Regions from separate parts of the Cohaesibacter marisflavi genome, predicted to be linked through region 2. Evidence: riboswitches for the same ligand, from Rfam matches in the RefSeq annotation. Region 2 holds a riboswitch; the other holds the start of a gene.
The links. A riboswitch is a leader RNA that binds a small molecule or an ion and turns the genes downstream of it on or off. The one in region 2 is predicted to bind S-adenosylmethionine.

Region 1: linked by a shared signal. The riboswitch ahead of ACKPCT_RS11750 (hypothetical protein) and the one ahead of ACKPCT_RS14045 (O-succinylhomoserine sulfhydrylase) in region 2 are both predicted to bind S-adenosylmethionine.

Annotation. Positions count from the first base shown of each region.
Region 1 covers NZ_OY762534.1:2,348,096-2,355,914, reverse strand. The annotation lists gene hisS (histidine--tRNA ligase) at 1-897, shown strand, start outside; gene ACKPCT_RS11765 (ATP phosphoribosyltransferase regulatory subunit) at 931-2,079, shown strand; gene hisG (ATP phosphoribosyltransferase) at 2,092-3,072, shown strand; gene ACKPCT_RS11755 (glycoside hydrolase family 3 N-terminal domain-containing protein) at 3,219-4,319, shown strand; gene ACKPCT_RS11750 (hypothetical protein) at 4,363-4,707, opposite strand; SAM-I-IV-variant riboswitch at 4,792-4,903, opposite strand; gene ACKPCT_RS11745 (ChbG/HpnK family deacetylase) at 5,849-6,652, shown strand; gene ACKPCT_RS11740 (hypothetical protein) at 7,417-7,819, opposite strand, start outside.
Region 2 covers NZ_OY762534.1:2,862,249-2,870,067, forward strand. The annotation lists gene ACKPCT_RS14030 (2'-deoxycytidine 5'-triphosphate deaminase) at 1-725, opposite strand, end outside; gene ACKPCT_RS14035 (hypothetical protein) at 1,064-1,732, shown strand; gene ACKPCT_RS14040 (hypothetical protein) at 1,935-2,606, shown strand; SAM riboswitch at 2,692-2,771, shown strand; gene ACKPCT_RS14045 (O-succinylhomoserine sulfhydrylase) at 2,909-4,105, shown strand; gene ACKPCT_RS14050 (acyl-CoA thioesterase) at 4,241-4,681, shown strand; gene ACKPCT_RS14055 (hypothetical protein) at 4,762-4,950, opposite strand; gene ACKPCT_RS14060 (YeeE/YedE family protein) at 4,955-6,082, opposite strand; gene ACKPCT_RS14065 (sulfurtransferase) at 6,087-7,031, opposite strand; gene ACKPCT_RS14070 (VOC family protein) at 7,371-7,799, shown strand.

The sequences.
Region 1 (7,819 bases), 510 kb from region 2:
CGCCTCACGGTTTTGCGCGCCGTTGATAAACTGGACAAGTTTGGCACCGACGGCGTGCGCCTGTTGCTGGGCGAAGGCCGCAAGGATGAGAGCGGCGACTTCACCAAGGGCGCCGGTCTTAGCCCTGAAAATGTCGAGAAGGTGATTGCCTTTACCCAAGGTACTCTCGACATGGAAAATGACGGCACCCGCGAGCTGGACACCATGCAGGCCATCTTTGATGCCTGTGGCTACGGGGAAGATCGCATCAAGATCGACCCATCCGTCGTGCGTGGCCTCGAATATTACACCGGCCCGGTCTATGAGGCCGAGCTGCTGTTTGATGTGACCAACGAGAAGGGCGAAGTTGTCCAGTTCGGCTCTGTCGGCGGCGGCGGGCGCTATGATGGTCTGGTCAAACGGTTCGTCGGGCGTGACGTGCCTGCCACGGGCTTCTCCATCGGTGTCTCCCGCCTGATGACGGCTCTTAAGAATCTCGGCAAGCTGGGCACGGATATGGTCGTCGAACCTGTGCTGGTTACCGTTATGGACGGGGATGTCGAGAGTCTTGGCCATTATATGAAGATGGTGCAGGAGCTGCGCGCCGCAGGCGTGCGGGCCGAGCTTTATCAGGGCAACTGGAAGAAGTTTGGCAACCAGCTCAAATATGCCGACAAGCGCGGCTGTCCGCTGGCCATCATTCAGGGCTCTGACGAGAAGGAAAAGGGCATTGTCCAGATCAAGGATCTGGAAGAAGGCAAACGCCTCTCTGCCGAGATTGAGGACAACGCCACTTGGCGTGAAAGCCGTCCCGCTCAGGTCGAGGTGCCGCTCGCCGAGATGGTCGAAACCGTCAAGAAGATGCTCGCAGATCAGGCCGCCGATCGGGACGCCGCCCGTGCTGCCGAGACGAAATAACCGCTCAGCCGGAAAAGGCGAGAGGAGATATCCATGACTCATCTGACCGAAACAATGCGCGCCGAGCTGGCTCAACAGTTCGACGCGGCAGGTGCCAGAGTGATCAATCTGCCGATCCTCTATTCTGCGGACCTGTTTGTTGATCTCATTGGTGAAGACATTCGCCGCCGCCTCTATGTCGCCCCTGGCGCCAATGGCGAGGCGATGGCGCTCCGGCCTGAATTCACCATTCCCGTTTGTCTGCATCATCTGCGCCATGGAGAGGCAACCCGCAAGGCGACCTATGCCTGCCTTGGTCCGGTGTTCCGCCAGCGCGCCGATGATGAACCCGGCGAGTTCCATCAGGCAGGTATCGAACAGATCGACCCCGAAGGCGGCTTTGACTTTGATGCGGCCAACGTCGCCAGCGCCGTTTCCATGGTGGAAAGCCTCTCGGGTAAGCGCCCGGTCGTGACCATCGGTGATCTGGGGCTTTTTTCTGCCTTGCTCAATGCTTTGGGCACGCCCGCTGTATGGCAGCGGCGTCTGGAAGGTGCGTTTGGTGATCGTGCCGTGCTGGACCGCATGCTGAGACGTCTGGAACAGGGCGGCTCGGAAAGCCATGGGGCGTCTGCCGGTCTGGCTCGTATTCTCGAAGGCAAGGCGCCGGAAGATGTGCGCGAGGCGGTTGAGGAAATGCTCGATATCGCAGGCCTTGCTGCCGTGGGCGGTCGCTCTGTGGGCGACATTGCCGAGCGCTACATGGAAAAGGCCGAGCTCGCCGCAATGGCGGGCTGGGATGCCGACAAGCTGGCAATCATCGTGCGCTATCTGTCCATTGCCGGATCGCTCGATGATAGCCTTGATCAGCTCCGTGCCTTCGATGCCAAAGAAGGCGGGCTGCTGGGCGATGCCCTTGCGGCTCTTGCCGATCGCATCGCTGCCATTCGAGCCGCTGTGCCGCAAGGCACGAAGCTGGTGTTCAAAGCCGATTTCGGGCGCCGCCTCGATTATTATTCGGGCTTTAATTACGAGTTGCATTTCGAAGGCGAAGACAAGCCGGTTGCCGGTGGCGGTCGCTATGATCGCCTGCTGGGCATTCTGGCCTCCCGCGCCAAACAGGGCAACGCGGTGGACGCGGTTCCGGCCATCGGTTTTGTGGTCTGGCTGGATCGTCTGACGCAAGCGGGCAAAGAGAGCTAAGGAGAGAGCACCATGAGCAAGACACCTTTGATCATCGCGATCCCCTCCAAAGGCCGCCTGCAGGAAAACACCAACGCCTTTTTCGCCCGTGCCGGTCTTGATGTCGCCCGTCCGGGTGGCGCACGCAATTATCGCGGTCATCTCAAGGGCACCGACAATGTCGAAATCGCCTTTCTTTCCGCCTCTGAAATCGCCAAGGAGCTGAAAGCTGGTTCCGTGCATCTTGGGGTGACGGGTGAGGATCTGATCCGCGAACATCTCGCAACGCCGGAGAGCTATGTCGATCTGCTGATCAAACTCGGTTTTGGTCATGCCAATGTTGTCATCGCCGTGCCCAAGGCATGGATCGACGTGCGCAACATGGAAGATCTCGGCGACGTGGCTATGGACATGCCAGCTCGTTATGGCCATCGCCTGCGTGTCGCGACCAAATATATCAACCTGACGCGGGCCTTCTTCGCCAGCCACGGCATCATTGACTACAAGATTGTCGAGAGCCTTGGGGCGACCGAAGGGGCGCCTGCTGCGGGGTCGGCTGATATCATCGTCGATATCACCTCCACCGGTTCGACCCTTGAGGCCAACAATCTCAAGATTCTGGACGATGGGGTCATGCTGCGTTCGGAGGCCAATCTGGTGGCTTCGCTGACGGCGGACTGGTCTGAGGAAGCCAAATCGGCGCTGGGCGAAATTCTTGATCGCATACAGGCCGAAGAAGCCGCCCGCTCCGTGCGCGAGATCACAGCTGCCCACCATGACGCCGCTGCAATCAGCCAGCAGATCTGTGACGAGTTCGAAGCCGCTGGCGTGACTGCGCCCTATGGCCATAACGACCATATCTTGCGCCTGCATGCCCCGCAAAAGAGCGTCTATGCCATTGCTCGTCGCCTGCGCGAGCTGGGCTCGGTATCCGTATCTGTGGGGCGTCTGGACTATGTGTTCGAGGCATCCAATCCGCTCTTTGATCATATGGTGGAGCGCCTTGGGCAATAAACGGCATTGCCAGCGCCAAAACCGGCGCTGGCCTTGATTTGGACTCATTGCTGGGGCCACTTCCTCACAAAGACAGCGGCAACCGGCGCAATCATTCATCCTGAGCAAGCAGGCTCTTGATTGGCGCCTCAGCACATGAGCATCACATGACCATGAACCGAGATATATCCCGCCGTATGGCGATCAAACTGGTGGCCGCCGGGCTTGCCGCTCCGGCGCTTGTGCGCGCCAATGTGGTCAACGCCGCCGAGTTGGATCGGGCGATCGGAAGTCTCATCATGGTTGGCTTTTCAGGCAAGAGCGCTGGAGGCAATTTTGCCCGCACCATCGCCAGCCAAATTGCCAAGGGCAGGGCGGCCTCTGTTGTCTATCTTTCCACCAATGTCGGCACGCGCAAGGATGTGCTGGGGCTCAACAAACTGTTTCATGATGCTGGTGCCACGCATATCGCCATCGATCATGAAGGTGGTACGGTGCAGCGTCTCAAGGAGCGACAGGGCTTCACCCGCATTGCCTCCGCGCTCAGCATCGCCAAAAGCACCAATCCCGGTGGCGCGGAAAAGATTTACGCCGTGGCGGCAAGAGAATTGTCGGAGGCGGGTTTCACCTTCAATCTGGGCCCAGTGGCAGACCTGCATCGCGCTTATAATCCGGTGATTGGCCGCAACAAACGCGCCTATGGCAAGGATGCTGCCACGGTGATCCGCTATGCGGGGGCTTTCGTGAAGGCGCACCGCCGCTACGGCATCACCACGGCGCTCAAGCATTTCCCCGGACACGGGCTGTCCAAGGCCGATAGCCACAACGGCTTTGTCGATATCCGCGATACGTGGCAGCCAGAGGAATTGACGCCCTTTGCCGAACTGGTCCGTATGGGACTGGCCGACTGCATCATGTCCGGTCATCTCTATGTGCGAGTGGGGAAGGATAGCAACGGCGAATTGACAACCTTTTCCAAGACCCTTGTGCGCGATGCCCTGCGGCGACGCATGGGCTTTAATGGCCTGATCATGACCGATGATCTCAACATGGGCGCCGTGCGCAAGGTGGCATCCACCCGCGAAGCGGCCATTCGGGCCGCTCAGGCTGGCTATGACATTCTTTTGCTGTCCAACAGCCTCAAGCCTGATGCCAATCTGCCCGCCGAAGCCGTCGGTTGGATACGCGACGCGGTGCGACAGGGGCAGATCAGCGAGAAGCAGATATTGGATAGCGCGGCCCGATTGCGTCGCTCGCGTTCGGCTTGATGAGCCTTATGAGAGACGCTACGGGCTTCGCTATGGTCGCTTTTTAGCGATGGGCGCGGTAATAACCCTGCGCCAGCTCGGGATAATGATAGACGAGCGTGGCAAACACGGTTTCATCCACGGCATAGCCCAGACCGGCTGAAATGAGATGAGCGCACTGTTCAGTGCGGTTCTTCAGGCTGGAAAGGGAAAGCCCGCTGCGTGCACCCAGATCATAGGCTTCGCGGAACGACATGATGCGGGCGCGAAAACCGGCCTTCAGAACCGCGATGGTTTCGGCGCTGGCTGCTTTTGTCGTTGGATTTCCTGTTTGGCTGTCAGCTTCCTTGGATAGATTGGAGGCGTGGTTGACAGGAAAATCGTAGCTTTGATCGATTGCTTCAAACATTGTGTTTCCTTCCTAACATGCCCATGGACAACGCCCATGCACGGGTTTGGAAGACTGACGACAACAGGTAAGGGAACTCCGCTTAGTTGCGCCCATCTTCGCGGTTTGCAAAGATGCCGCCACATCCCCGTACAGGTGCCACCTTGCCGCGGTCGGCAGGTTGGCGAGGGCGTCAGCCCTTCTCGTGATGATGGCCGCATAATTAGAGCAACTTTGAGACGGAATCAAGCCTGTTGTGGATTATTGCAGCTCTGAATGCTGCGCATAGCGGGAGAGTCGAGCTTGGACAGCTGTTCAATTTGCTCGCATAGATTGAACAAATGATCCGCTTTGGAACGTATGTACCAAGAGTGCCAACTGAAAAAAATGCAATCAAAAGGAGGGTTGCCTTTGTGAATGCAGCGTAAGATTGCTGTGAAAACAAAAGAAATAAGAGGTCGTCATAAGACGACCTCTAGTGACGGTGAATTGTGGGGACCGTCCTTAGAAAGACTATTTTCTTCGCTCATCTGGTGTCTTGTTGGGGGACCAACACCGAGAGCTGCTTTTTTCTTGGGCCTTTCTTGATTTTGATACTACGCTTAGCTGGTCGGTTTTTCCATAGTGCTCATCGAAAAATTGCATGTAGAAGTCGAAAAAAGGTAGGTTATAAAGCGCAAAACGTGTAATTCCTTATTCGGTTAGGCTTGAATATGGCTGTATAAAATAAATATTATTTATAAAATGGATGTGTAATTTTATAGTTGTTCTTTATTATTCTGTTGAGACGGTGCGAATATTCGGTCCATTACGAGCCGACTTTGAGTCATTTCAATAAGTATAGAGGCTTTTTAATGTGCAAGAATCTGTAAGTTTGCTTCGTCTGATCCTGCCTATTGCACCTAATTCAATTTGATTAGAAATCTAGATAAAAATACGCATGTCATCTTTCTTGTTTCACGCGATTGCAAGATTGCTCTTTACTCGGGCAGTCACACGGTGCCTGCAACCTGTAAGCTTTTCTTAACCCAAAATCCCGAATTGGCTGCGTATTAAAAGTTGCACGGTAAATTTGAGTGTATGCAGATGCCATCTTGCATTTGGCTTATCAAAAGCGCATGCATCATTTGGGATGAATCGAGCTTGCTGACTGTTTCAGATCGTGTTGCGTTTCTCCTTTCCGCTTCAGGCGTGGCATGGCCCGCCGAACGTTAAATGGAGATGTGTGTTGTTGTGCGCTTTGGATTTCGGATTGGCTCAAGGCATAGACGCGGCCATTATCCAGCTCGTGCGGGCGGGTAAGATTGGTTCGATTGCCTGCTTGCCGGTGTCTGATCTGTGGCCCAAGAGTGCAAGCGGATTGCACGCCTATCTCAAGACCGCTCCAAAACGCCCTATCGTGGGGCTCTGTCTGGCGATCACCGGACCCTTTTCACCACTCTCTACCGGATTCGCACCGGAAAATCGCGATCAACAGGGCTATTTGCCCCGGAGAACGGATCTGGCCCGAGCGGCGCGCCGGTTTGAACTGGATGAAAGAACGCTTGAGGCGGAGTTCCGCGCGCAGTTCCGGCGGTTCACCGCCCATCTAGGCAGCAGTCCACACTTTTTGGTACTTCAGCCTGAGATCCTCTATTTCGCAGCCGCAGCCCGCGCTGTCACCGGTACTTTAGCAAAATTCGATGCAGCAACGCTGCCGGTCATATGTCCTTTGTTACCGCAAGCCAATGGGTGGAAGGACAAACTGGAAAAACGCCATATCTGGCGAGCCAATGATCATATGCGCGAACCCTGGGTGCGGCGCGCCTTGATGGAGCCCCCAAATGCCGAGCGATTGCCCCCTAAAAACAGCTGGTTACAGGATGGAAAGATCTGGACGGCTATAAGGCCCGCTTTACCAGACGAGCGCTTGTCCCGCTTCGATCCGGATCCGCTATTTCGGGTAAAACAAATGGGGTGGCTTTAACCGCAGTTCTGAGATATTTCCCGATCTGTATGGATGATTCAACTTTTTACCCGTAGCAATTGGTATTGGATTCTCCTTGCTGCAACATTTCCGAGTATAACGAGCAACTTGCCACTTGAGTTCTTGTTGTGTCGCGGTATTCTTGTATTACATGCTGGATACCACCATACGAACGACTTTTTGTGTCAGTACAAGTTGGGAGCCAGCAATTTATACTGGGGGACAGTGAAGAACAAATCTGGAATTTGGTGACAAAACGGCTCAACTGCCTTTTGGTTGAGACGCCACGGGTCTTGAATTTTGGATCAAATAATCGAAGCGCCGCGCTCCGATTAGACGTCAGTGGTAAAGATATCCCTGACTTGTAAGGCTTTTCTCCAGCATTAAGAATGTTTCGTTGTTGTTTTATCTGATGCAATGCTCCAGGGGCTCTCGAGCCGCCTTGGTCGCATCAGATCTCCGGAGGTATCCGGAGGGAAACAGAACATAGTCGCGGTCGGATACGATTCGATGCTGCGACAAGGCGGGCTGCTTTTCGGGGGACTGGTGGCCCGCCTCTTCTGTTTCTGCTCACCAAGCATGGTTCGATTGGTTCTCGTCAGAACCCAATTCACTCGACAGCTTTGGAAATTGGACAAAAATGACCTAAATGTAAGGTGTCTATGATGGAATAGGCGGCCTACACTCTCCCTTTATCCATTTTTCAACATGGAGAAAATGCGTTTCATGCGCATATACGAAACCTCCGATTTTACCCAACCCCATCAGATCAGGTAGAGTTTGTACCGTCCTTGGCCAAAAGCAAGCATGGAACCGCAATGGAGTAGCTCGCCAACGCGTAGTAACTGGAGAATTTCCAAACGGTTTTGCTCTGGCAGGCGGAGTTGCAACAGTCCGGTCTGGCCGTGCATGGCAATGGATGCGCTACGCTGCTGACTGACTGTGCGATTCCATTTAACTTCAGCCAGACCCGCGTCATCACATTGACAATCTGAGAGCGCCTGCTTGATTTTGGCGAAGTCGCCATCGGGCGATACACCATGCCAGCGGGCAACCACTGTCGCTCGATCAATCAGGCCTGCAAGAAACTGTTCTGCGATGGATTGTGCTGTGTCGCCTGCTGCATCATGGAAGGGTGTCACGAATGAGAGCATGGCTCGGTCGGCG
Region 2 (7,819 bases):
GCTATAGGTTCCCAGAAATCGAGCATATCGAGTGCATCGCGCTTGTCGACATCAATAACAGCACTATGGCGCTTGGCGCGATAGCCGATGATGCCTTCTCCTTCCAGATCGATCGACACTGCAATGCCGTTGTCGATAAAGGGATCATCGGAGGCAATGACAAGACTTTCGCTGTTATGGAGCGCCAGATGTTCGGCATCACTGAGGCGCGAACGCCCCTGCCGGAAGCGGATCTGTGTCAAGCGGCTACCGGCACGGACCACAATGGGAAATGTGCGCGGGCTGACTTCCAGAAAGAGCTGGCCGCGATAACCGGTTGGGATGGTATCGAATTGGCGGGACCTGTCTGCAATGACACGGGTAAAAATGTCTAGTCGTCCGGTGGAGCTTTTGGGATTGGCGGCCGCCTCGATGAAATCTGGCAGGGCCAGACTTTCCATCAACGGCACAATGTAAACACAGCCGGTTTCCAGCACAGCCCCTTCTGTCAGGTCAATCTGGTGGAGCTGCAACCGCTCCAGTTTCTCTTCAACGGTCTCGTTGGGACCGGGCAGGAAGGAGGCGCGCACACGATAGGCGGTGGCTCCAAGGCGCAAATCCAGACTGGCGGGCTGGATCTGATCGGCATCGGGATGACAGGCAAACCGGATCCCCTCGCCTTCGACCAGTTGGGTAATATCGGCGTCATTGAGAATACCGCTTCCGGTAAAGGAGAAATCAGTCATGCATAGGCCCGTTCATTGCGTTTTCATGTTGTTTAACAGGGATAGTGCCCTTGGGCAACCAGCCAGAAAGCGGGCCAGAACCGGCCCATGAAGGGGCGAACCTCCTGCGCTATGCTCGCATAGCGGCAGCGTCATGCCTTCATTGCGTGAGCAGATAGTCCAGAAATGCATAGACACATTTGTAGTTGTGCACAAATGGGCAGTTGGTTCAAATTTTAGCTTTTATTTTTACCGCAGAAATAGGGAAGTCTACTAATATTGGACACACCTTGACAGAAGGCGTCTGACGACAGCAGGCGCCATTGCTATATGGCCAACCAGGAACAATAGTGTCTTAGATGAAAAAGCTCCTCGCGGTTTGCATTTTAACGGCCTGCTTTATCACAGGCATCATTCTCACATACGAGACTCCGGCAAACTCCAATCAGCTCAATGGTACACGTTTGACTTCTGCCGGGAAGCAGGAAGCGGAAAGCAAGATTGAATCCTTCCTTGAATCGAATATGGCCTATTTCAATCCCTTCAGCGATCAGGTGCAGGTGAACAATTGCAAGATCACCTACCGGCTGAACAGCACGGGCGATTGCGCAGGCTCTCCGACGGCGCGCTTCAACGAGTTCCAGATTGATCTCAAGGATGTTCGCAAGGTGCGAATTTTTGAAAATTCGCGTCGCGGCACCGGTGCTGCCGGGTCCATCCGCTTCGAATTCGCCGAAGACGTGCAAAAGCGGTTCGATCGCGCCAAGCAGCTGTTCAAGCGCTATAATCAGCATAACAATGGCTATACTGGTTCCATGTGGGCACAAGAAGCCTATTCGGCAGAACAGAATGCCGTGAAGGGTGCAGGGCTGCCCAGCATGCGCAGTTATGCCAAAACGCAGAATTGCTCACGCAGCATCCAGCAGTTCCACCTGCCCAAGACGCTTGGTACCATCAGCCTCTCAACGGTGGATCGCGGTGCCGCCTACAGTTTGAAAAATTACCACGCCAGCTGCATCAACAGCTAAGTCTTGTGCTTGCGATTGAGCACATCGGCAATCGAACGACACCTAATCCCTTGTCAAAAATACCTAAACTTTAGATTGAAATTTTCCACATTAATCGTGAAATAGATTCAATTTTAATCTTTCTGCTATGCGCGTTTAAAACAGTTTCGACCAAAATTCCCTCATTGACTAGTTCCACCAGACACAGACATTTTGCGAAAAAATGAAAAAGAATATTATCGTCTTAACTTCCCTATTCTCGGTGATCATTGTTGCCATCTGCTTTCTGGCCCTTTTCGAAGGAAAGAGCTTTGCCAAAATCAAACCGCTTTTCAGCAAGAGAGAAGTGGCGCGAATGGAAAGCATCATTCAAAAGGCGCTTTCAGAGACATCCAATGTCGCCTATGGCAGTGATCTGGTGGTGAAGGATTGCGAGATCATCAATCGGGTTGAAACAGCACGCAATTGCGCAGATCCCTATTCCCTTCGCCTGCAGGAATTTCGGCTCGACATCAGGGAAACAGCATCTGTCACCCAGTCCAGTCTGGTTTCCAGCAAACCGGGGCGTCAGAGCCTCCTGAAGTTTCACTTCACCCCTGAGATCGAGCAGAAGGTGCAGAGCGCCAAGCAGCAGATCTGGGAGTATGTGAGCGACAAACACGGGTTGCGCGGAGCTGTCTGGGGCGAGTTTGCGGAATCCGCAGAACAACGCCTTGTCAAACAATATGGCTTCGACCAACTGGGCAGCTATGATGTCACCCAGACCTGCGGCTCCAGCAAGAAGATGCGCCATCTACCCGAGAAGCTCGGAACCTATATTCTGAGTGGTGATTCCAGAGAGTTGGGACGGGTCATCAAATCCTATCACCAATATTGTGTTTCCTCGGATTCATAAGCGGGCCTGCCAGCGGCATGCCTTAGGCGGGACACTGGTGCCCGGAGCCGTGCCATTGACAGGTGAGGTCTTTGAGCGTACAGAATGTCGCACTTGTGGTCATTTGAGCCGACCGGCTTGCCGCCACGTAAAAGAATGTTGCTAAAAGGTCGGGGATGAAAAACAGTCTATCCCGGCCATACTAACCTATGTCGCCGGGTTTTATTTTGCCCAAAATCCGGCCACCCACGAAGAATGAGCCCGACGTCTCGCGGTGTTCTGCTCCGGACGGCGTGTGGGAAAAACAAGAACAGGATTGAGCCATGTCTGAGACCAAAAAGCCCGAAACCGGTTATCGCCCAGCGACCGAAATGGTCCATGGAGGCGCTATGCGTTCGCAGTGGGGGGAAACATCCGAAGCGCTTTTCATGACGCAGGGTTACGTCTATGACAGTGCAGAAGCTCAGGAGGCCCGCTTCAATGGCGAGGAACCGGGCTATGTCTATTCGCGTTATGCCAACCCGACTGTCTCGATGTTCGAAAGCCGTATGGCGCTGCTCGAAGGCGCTGAAGGCGCGCGCGGTACGGCCTCCGGCATGGCGGCAGTTTCATCAGCCATGCTTTCTTGCGTGAAGGCCGGAGATCATGTGGTGGCTGCCAGCGCCCTATTCGGCTCCTGTCTTTATATCGTTTCGGAGTTGCTGCCCCGCTTCGGCGTTGAATGCACCTTGGTCGACGGCACCAATCTGGAAGAATGGAAAGCGGCGATGCGGCCAAACACCCGTGCCTGCTTCCTTGAAAGCCCGACCAACCCGGTTCTCTCCGTCATCGATATTGCTGGCGTCGCCGAGATTGCTCATGAGGCTGGTGCAAAGCTGGTTGTCGATAACGTGTTTGCAACGGCCATGTGGCAAAGCCCGCTGGCGCTGGGGGCCGATGTGGTCATCTATTCTGCTACCAAGCATATTGATGGTCAGGGTCGATGTCTGGGCGGTGTCGTGTTGTCGACCGAACAGTTTCTGGAAGAAGAATTCAAGGATATCCATCGCCATACCGGCCCGTCGCTTTCTCCGTTCAATGCATGGATCATGCTCAAGGGACTGGAAACCTTCCCTCTGCGCGTGAAGGAACAGACCCTGAGCGCGGGCATCCTTGCCGACCGTCTGGCAGAGCACAAAGCCATAGAGCGCATTTTCTATCCCGGTCGCGAGGATCATCCGCAGGCTGACGTCTGCAAGAAACAGATGCGCGGCGGCTCTACCATGGTTGCGCTCAACGTGGCTGGCGGCAAGGAAAAGGCCTTCCAGCTGGAAAATGCCCTTAAGGTCATCAAGATTTCCAACAATCTGGGCGACGCCAAGAGCCTGATCACCCATCCGGCCACCACCACACATCAGCGTCTCACCGATGATCAGCTGGCTGCAGCCGGTATCGGTCAGGGCACATTGCGTTTCTCGGTTGGTCTTGAAGATGTAGAAGACCTTTGGGAAGATTTCGAGCAGGCACTTGCCAGCCTCTGATCGTCACCCGACAGAGCTATTCACCAGTTTCAGGGGCGCTTTTCCAGAAGCGCCCCTATTGCTTTGCCGATTGCCTTGAAGCTGCCCCCTTTCCTCGAATAGACTGGCCGCATCACGTCCAAAAGGCAAAGATAGATGTCCCAGAATTCTTGCTCTGAAAAAGACCCGACCATTCCCTATGACATGCCGATCGAGGTTCTGCCTTCCGATATCGACATGATGGGACATGTCAACAACACCATCTATTTGCGCTGGGTTCAGGAAGCGGCGACCGAGCATTGGGATGCTGTTGCCCATGAAGATGATCACACTGCGATGGTCTGGCTCATCACCCGCCATGAAATAGACTACAAGCGCCCCGCTTTTGAAGGTGACAAGCTGGTTGCCCGCACATGGGTTGGCTATTATGAGCACCATAAATGCGAACGCTTCACCGAGATTATCCGCTTGAGCGACAAGCGCATTATGGCCAGCGTCAGAACACTTTGGTGCCCGATCAGTCAAGAAACGAAGCGCACGGTTCGCCTCTCTGAAGAGCAGATTGGGCGCTATTCCAAGGGGCGCAAGCCTGCCTGACCCCTTGACTAATCTTTGATATAAAAGTCCGGACGAGAAACCCGCCCGGACCATATTTGCTACTGTCTAACTCTAAAAGCTCATTTCTTGGGCGGGACCAGCGCACAAAAGGCCCCGCTGGCCGCTTCATCCGAGCCCAGCATGATGGCAGCCGGCGCCGTATAGGGATTGAGCGGCTGGCTTGTCTGAAGATCGAAGACCAGAAGCGCACCAAGTGCCAGCAGAGTTGCTGATGCAGGCAACGCCCGACTTGTGAAAAATCCAGTCATGTTTCTACCCCTCCAGTCCCAGTGGTTTGCGCAAGCGGATACCAACCCACGAACCGGCAAAGGCGGCCACGAACCAGGCCCAGCCATGCAGGCTGCCCGTCGAGATACCCGAGAAGAAGGCGCCGACATTACAGCCTAGCGCCAGACGGGACGAATAGCCCAACAGGAACCCCGCCACGATGGCGGCAATCCATGCCTTTGCAGACAGGGAGGGCAGTTTCGCCGAGAGGCCAGACCGCCAGACCGCCACGATGAAGGCGCCCAGAATGATCCCAAGGTTGGTCAGCGATGTGTAGTCAGTCAGAAGGCTGGCCGCGAGCCGCTCCTGATGAGCTGCACTTGCCCAGTAGGGAGAGGCAGACAGATCGGCGCCCAGCGCGCTGGTGACTTTTGCTCCCCAAAGCCCGAGGCCATAGACGACGCCCCAAGGCTGACCGGCTACGACAAAGTTGGCGACTGCCAGTGCGGCGAGCAAAAGGGCAGCAACGAGCAAGCGGCGCGGCACCTTGCGTGCCTGCTTTGGCGCGATAGCCAAAGCCACGCCTCCCACGATCAGCAGACCCAACAGGGTGATACCTAGACCGCTTGTGCCTTGCAGAGCTACCAGAGGCAACTGCCCCAGTTCCGTCCACCAGAGCAGATGATATGATCCGGCAAAGGCACCGATGATGAAGAAGGGGAGCGCAACCACGCTCACCGGATTGCCGCTGCCCGCATTGACCAGCGTCCCCGAGCCACAGCCAAGCACAAGCTGCATGGCCGCTCCAAAGACAAAAGCGCCCCCGACCATGGCCCAGCCAATGGCGGCATGAGCTCCGATCAATTCGGAATGGTCTCCCGAGAGCAGCGGAAACGCGACTATAGCCACCAAAGCAATGGCGATAAGCTGAGCAAGAAGGCCCGCCGGTTCGCGCCGCAGGATCATGGCCCGCCATGGTCCGGCAAAGCCGAACCGCAAACCCTCAAGCGTCAGGCCGAAACCGATGCCGATGGCCAGCAGAAGCCCGTAGCGGACGCCGGCAGCAGCAATCAGGGTTAAGATGGCAATAAGGGCGACACCTATAAGAGCGGCCCTTATAAACAGACGAGACCCCTTGGAAGGGGTCTCAAAAGATGCGCTGATATCAGTCACTGGATTAGCCGCCGGTTACCTGTTTGATGAGGGTTTGAACAAGGCCTGGCGTGTTGGCCAGATCATAGCCAGCGTTGGAATAGCCCACCACAGATTCCGGATAGAGCTTCACATTGTCCAGCTCGGCCAGTTCGGAAAGCGCGAACCAGTTGGTTGCTGCCCAATGACCGGTGTTGCAGAAGCTTACAAGCTCTTCGCCACCCTTGAAGCCAGCCTCATTGGCCAATTGCTTGACCTTGGCCGCATCGGCAATGACCGGCTTGTTATCGAACCAGCTTGAATGCACGAAATATTCAGACTGAGGCAATGTGCCAGGCTTGGCCGCAGCAGGGTGCTTTTTCTCGCCTTTCCAGAATTCTTCCGGACGGGCGTCGACCAGACGGGCCTTCTCTTCACCATTGACGATCTTCAAAATCTCTTCGCGAGAGGCACGCCATTCATCAGAGAAGGTCACATCAATGGTGGTTTTCTGAGGAGATACCGCGCCAGTTTCGAAGGAAAGGCCCTGCTGCTCCCAATTGTTCAGTCCGCCATTGAGAATGGCAATATCGGTAAAGCCTGCCGATTTCAGCGTCCAGTAGACGCGGGCTGCCGCACCAAAATCAGAGATGTTGGCCCCCTGATAGGCAATGACCGTGGCACGGTCTTTTTCCGCTCCGATGTCACCGAGCACTTTTTCCAAGTGTTCTTCGGTTACCAGCTGGCCCGGATTTTCCTTGGGGCCACGAAACAGACCATAAGGTGCGTTGACCGACCCAGCGATGTGACCCTGTTCAAACAGGCTGGTGCCGTCTTTACTGTTACCACGAATATCGATGATCAGAGGCTTGTCAGCATCTGCAACAGCATTGAGATCCTGTGGGGAAACCAAAGGCCCGAAGGTTGCGGCGAAGGTCGGGGTTACAAACAGCCCGAATGCAACGAAGGCTTGGAATAGCATTTTTTTCATAAGTGTCTCCGTGTGAGCCAATTCGGTCTATCAGCATCGCTGCATTTGCGAATTGTTTGAACGTGATGTCTCAAGCAGCCAGAAGCCTCCCCGGCCCCAGCGCTTTTGTTGGGGCTATTGTGCTTTTCCGCTCTGTTTTTACAAGAAAGAGGATCTTAAAGTTCATTTTTAAATTAGAATATCCTGCGCCCTTGCCAGCGTATCTTGATAAATTTTGCCACAGTGTCGGCTCGTGCTCCCAAATTGAGAAAATTGCTTTTCTCAATTGCGCATTATCCTAGGGCCTATAACGCAGCATTATAGCGGACAGGATCATTCTGCCCGATTAGGAGGATATGCATGGACCCGCGGTTATCACTGGTCACCCTTGGCGTCACCGATCTTGAGCAATCCGTGCGTTTCTATCGCGATGGCCTAAGCTGGCCCTCAAGCTATACGTCGGGCGATGGCGTTGCCTTTTTCAAGACATGGGGCACGGTGTTTGCACTCTATCCAATCGACAAAATGGCCGAGGAGATCCCCGGCGGAACGTTCAAACCGCAGGCAGGTGCTTGTGGCATCACGCTGGCGCATAATTGTCGTGAGCGAGAAGAGGTAGATAGTGTGTTACTGCTGGCTCAAAAAGCGGGGGCCGAGATCAGGAAATCCGCCAGTGACACCTTCTGGGGCGGCTATAGCGGCTATTTCTCCGATCCCGACGGCTATCTCTGGGAAGTTGCCTGGGGTGCCTTCCCCATTGGAGATGACGGACATCTGGTTCTGCCTTGAGGCATTTTGCCTATAATGCC